DNA from 2 places in the Methylocystis sp. IM3 genome. Region 2 is predicted to be linked to the other one. Evidence: predicted binding sites of a transcription regulator. Region 2 holds the regulator's gene; the other holds the start of a gene.
The links. Region 2 encodes LexA, which represses DNA repair genes until DNA is damaged. Its sites were predicted from a motif close to TGTTCNNNNTGTGTTCNG; they were not measured.
Positions count from the first base shown of each region.

Region 1 (2,389 bases), 1.0 Mb from region 2:
GACTTCAAGATCGGGTTTCAGCCCTCAACCGCGGACAGGCTCATTGCGGATGGCGGTCTTCATGAAGAAGTAAAGGCCCACAAAGCCCAGAAGCGAGAAGATGACTTCGATCGCGCGGCTGACCATAGGGTCGAGCTGGAAGAGGCCGCCGAGCGCCCAGCCCGCCGCCCATGAAGCGCCCACAAGCTCCGTTCCAACGAGGATCGCCACCGCGATCAACGTGGAGAGATGGACAAGGTTGATCGGCTTCTGGCTCATGGAGCTTTCCCGGCGCTGTGGCGCGCAGTCCTCTGGATCGCGCGGCCGGCCGCGCCTCTGTTTCTGCTATAACAACGGGCGTCCCGAGGCAATACCGGCCCGCATTCGCACCCAGCTCGAGCCGGGTCGTGCTCAGAACGGAATGTCGTCGTCCAGCTGCTCGGACAGGCGCCCGCCGCCGCCACCGGCCGTCGGAGCAGGGCGGCGCTCCGCGGGCGCGCGCTCCATCGGGGAGGAGCGACCGAAAGAGCCCCCGCCGCTTTGGCCATAGCCGCCGCCCTCGAAATCGCCTTCGCCGCGCCCGCCACCCTTGCTGTCGAGAAGGGTCATCTCGCCGCGGAAGCGGGGCACGACGACCTCGGTCACCTTGCGCTGATTGCCGTCCTTGTCGGTATATTCACGGGTTTGAAGCTGGCCCTCGATATAGATGTTTGAGCCTTTCTTGACGTATTGCTCGGCGACTTTCCCGATACGCTCATTGTGGATTTGAATGGAATGCCACTCGACGCGCTCTTTGCGCTCGCCCGAGTTGCGATCCTTCCAAATCTCACTTGTCGCCAGCGAGAAACTCACCACGCGGTCCCCGCTCTGGAATGTGCGCGTCTCAGGATCGCGCCCGACGCGGCCGATCAAAATCACTTTGTTGACGCTACCCGCCATGTCTCTCTCCACGTGGTGACGCGCCGCACTTTAGTGCAACGAGGGTCCCAACTGGCGCACCCGGCCCGCTTGTCCACAGATCTCCGTGGCCGGCTCGCGTTCGATTTTTGTTCTAGCATTCGCAAAATCACGCGGCAAGACCCCCATCGCGATATGGCTGCGCCCGCGCCTCTGCCTTGCAGAGGGGGACTCGCGCCCAACATAAAGGCGAGCATATCGCGAAAGAGGCCGGACGCCGCCGGGGCCTTGCGCATGACTTTCACATTTGACGAGGACATGATCATCCAAGCGCTCGAGGCGAATGGGTGGCGCAATGTGTGGGACATCTACTGGGTGCAGGGCAAAGAGGCTGGCTTCTGCGGCTTGACGACAGAAGACGCGTTCCTCGTCCTGCTTCGAGAAAAGACTCTCCTGCCATCGCTCTGCGCCCCGTCAGAGCGAGAAGATCATTCGAACGAGCGCCCGTTTCCAAGCTCCTAGCTGCGCCGCTCGCGTCGAATAGGCAAGGCGATCGGCGCGGGCCGCAGTTCGTGGCGCCGGTCGGGCCTGGGTAGGAGATGCATCACGCGTGCGAAGTAATGTTCGGTAACGAAAGCCAGGCTGAAAAGCTGGAGGATGTTTCGCGCTTCGACGTTTTCAAGTCCGAATTCCTGCGGCGCAAGAACTTTGCGAGTGCCGAAAAGAATGTCCCAGCAGGCGAGGACGATGCCGTAATTGCTATCGTGTTCGATCCGGCGCGTGGAATGATGCGCGCGGTGCAGGCTGGGCGTGATGACCAGATAGGAGAGCCAGCGCTCGCCCGGCACGGCGACATTGGCGTGGTGGAAGAAAACGAAGAACATGCGGATAATTTCGCAGACGACGACAACATGCGCGGCCACGCCGACGATCATCACCGCGATGCATTTCACGCCGACCTCCAGGAGTTGGTCGAGGACATGAAAGCGCAAGCCAGTCGAAACATGGATGATCTTGTCGCTGTGATGAACCTTGTGGAGACGCCAGAGACGCTCGGAATGATGTCCAAGGAAGTGCCAGCAATAGACGACAAAATCGAAGAACACGAAGCTGAGCGCCAGTTTCATCGGGCCATCGTCGAGGCCGTGCAGCAGCCCGTGCGAACCGTAGCGTTGCGCGACGACGAAAAGGCTCGAGAGCGACAGCGCGTTCATCACGAGATTGTTGAACAAAAAGGCTGACGCGTTCGTCGTGAGGGACTGCCTCAGACTGGACGTTGGCGTCGGCCGGTATGGCCGTCGCTTCTCGGCAATCAGCAGAAGCAGGAACAGCCCGACTGCAAGGACAAGAAGACCGCCTTCGACGCCCGCGCTCATAGTCTTGTCTCTCCGTAGAACCCGCCACAGGCTCTCGAAGCGAAACGTCGTTCGTTTTCGAGAGAAATCAAGTGGCCGATGGGACTGGAACAGAAGCGGGAGACTGGTTCATAGTTGAATATGAGGCGGCCTGTCAC
Region 1 is NZ_JBBPBZ010000002.1:2,199,639-2,202,027, reverse strand. It holds gene WOC76_RS12750 (hypothetical protein) at 25-258, opposite strand; gene ssb (single-stranded DNA-binding protein) at 391-918, opposite strand; gene WOC76_RS12740 (hypothetical protein) at 1,171-1,398, shown strand; gene WOC76_RS12735 (sterol desaturase family protein) at 1,395-2,252, opposite strand.
Region 1: the regulator LexA is predicted to act here: its motif matches at 1,016-1,033, upstream of ssb (single-stranded DNA-binding protein).

Region 2 (2,389 bases):
GAAGGAGGAGCCGCAGGTCGCCTTCTGTGGCCGTCGCTATGTCTTCAACGCCGAATCGGACGGGCATCTGGATCCGCTTTCCGCCTGTCCGCCGCTCAGGCAGGACCCCGAGATCGTCGCCAGCGTCTCCGCCAAGGCCGCGAAGGACGAGGCGAAAATTGCCGAGCTTTCGCAGGAGGTGAAGCCGGTGCGCGTCGTGTATCAGGACGGCGGCATGCATCCGAGCTTCCTTTCCAAGGTCGCCGAGACGAGCCGGCCCGAGGCGGTCGCGCCGCCGGAGGAGATCGCGCTCGAGGACAAGGCGGCGCGCGGCGGCAAGCCTGCGCCGCTCGCCGCGAAATCGCCGGTCGTGACCATGGCCGCCGCCAAGGCGGCGACGCCGGCCCGCCCGGCGGAAACGACGAGCGTCGCGCGGGCGCTGTCGACGGATACGCGCCGGGACATGTCGGCGCTCGCCGCCACCGCCGACGATGGTCCGACGTCTTCGATCAAGCGGGCGCTGAAGCTGAAGAAATAGCGGGCGGGCGTCGCTTCGCCGGCGCGCGCGAGGCTTTTCCTGGCGACCGCCCTGCCGCATTTGCCCTTGCGGAACGCAAAGGGAACGTCTAAGAATCGTTCATGATTTGTTTGTAACGCGCGACTGCTCTCAAGGGGCTGTCACCGTGGCGACAGGGGCGTTCCATGCTGACGAAAAAGCAGAGCGATCTGCTGCGTTTCATTCATGAGCGGCTAAAGGAATCGGGCGTTCCGCCCTCTTTCGACGAGATGAAGGACGCGCTCGATCTGCGATCCAAATCCGGCATCCATCGGCTCATTCTCGCCCTCGAGGAGCGGGGCTTCATCCGCCGTCTGCCCAATCGCGCCCGTGCGCTCGAAGTGCTGCGTCTGCCCGAGTCCGCGACGCCCAGGGGCGGCGCCGGCTCCCGTGGGGGCAAATTTGCGCCAGCGGTGATTCAGGGCAATCTCGGTCGCGTCCGCCCACTGAGCGAACGCGAGGAGTCGGGCAATCAACCGGTGGCGATCCCCGTCATGGGGCGCATCGCGGCGGGCACGCCGATCTCGGCTATTCAGAGCCGCAGCCATACGATCAGCATGCCGCCCGACATGCTCTCGAATGGGGAGCATTTCGCGCTCGAGGTGCGCGGCGATTCGATGATCGAGGCCGGCATTCTCGATGGCGACACGGTCGTCATCAAGAAGCAGGATCACGCGGACTCGGGCGACATCGTCGTGGCGCTGATCGAGGACGAGGAGGCGACGCTGAAGCGGCTGCGCAAGCGCGGCGCCTCCATCGCGCTGGAAGCGGCCAATCCCGCCTATGAGACCCGGATTTTTGGCCCCGACAAGGTGCGAATCCAGGGCAAGCTCGTCAGCCTGTTGCGGAAATATTGAACCTTTCCCTCTGATTTACAGGGATAGTCATATCGGCTCTGAAGGGGTTCGCCCATCCCGCTTCTCGCGGGCGGACGACGTGAGGCGGGCGGGGCGGCTCCGCTCCCTCGCAAACCCCGTCGTTTTGACTGGGACGCGACGCTTTCGCGCCGCTGTGGTTCATTCCATCGGTTCCGAGAGTTCCGCTTCCTCGCTCTCCTCATCCTCGGGCGCCGCGGCGCGCCCGGTCGCGGGCGGCGGGCGGGGAGACCAGGGCCGGTCCTCGTCGACCCCGCGCGCGGTCGTCCACAGGACGCCGCCTTCCTTGGCGAACTGCAAGGACACGGCCCCCGTTTCCGCGAGCCTGATACGGTCGATGACGAGCGGCGCGCCGCAGCCTTCGGGCGCGCGCAGCGGCGTGACGACGATCGCCGCCCGCGCGCAATCTTCGAGAAAAGCGCCGCGCGCGGTGACGAGCGCCACAAAACGCCCGTCCGCCAGACGGGCTACGCATCCGTAATCGTCGCAAGCGGTCCCGTCTTTCGCTTCGACGACGCTTCGGCCGTCGGCGTCGGCGCGCAGCCATTGTTCCGCCGCGAAGGCGCCGGGCCTCCTGGCGAGCAAAGCGAGTTCTCCCGAGGCGAGACGGATCGCCGCTGCGTCTCCCGACGCGGGGATGGCGAGATCGAATCCGGCGCCGCTCCTGGCGCCGAGGAGCCCGATCAGCGCCAGCGGAATGGCCGTGGCGCGCAGCGCGCTGGTCCGCCAGAGCACCGCGGAGAGCACGGCGAGGGCAAGAAAGACGATCGCCCAGGGCGCGAAAGCCTTCACCTGAAGGCTGGCGCCGGGCGCGCTGGCGATGAGGCCGGCAAGCCATGTGACGAGATGGATGCCCATCTCCAGCCAGCGCCAGATGAAGCCGTCGAGCCCGAAGGGGTAGAGCGCGGCGCCGAGAAGCGCGCAAGGCACGGCGAAAAACTCGATGACGGCGAGCGTCAGAGGATTGCCGATCAGCACA
Region 2 is NZ_JBBPBZ010000002.1:1,170,653-1,173,041, forward strand. It holds gene WOC76_RS07525 (L,D-transpeptidase family protein) at 1-517, shown strand, start outside; gene lexA (transcriptional repressor LexA) at 682-1,392, shown strand; gene WOC76_RS07535 (ComEC/Rec2 family competence protein) at 1,552-2,389, opposite strand, start outside.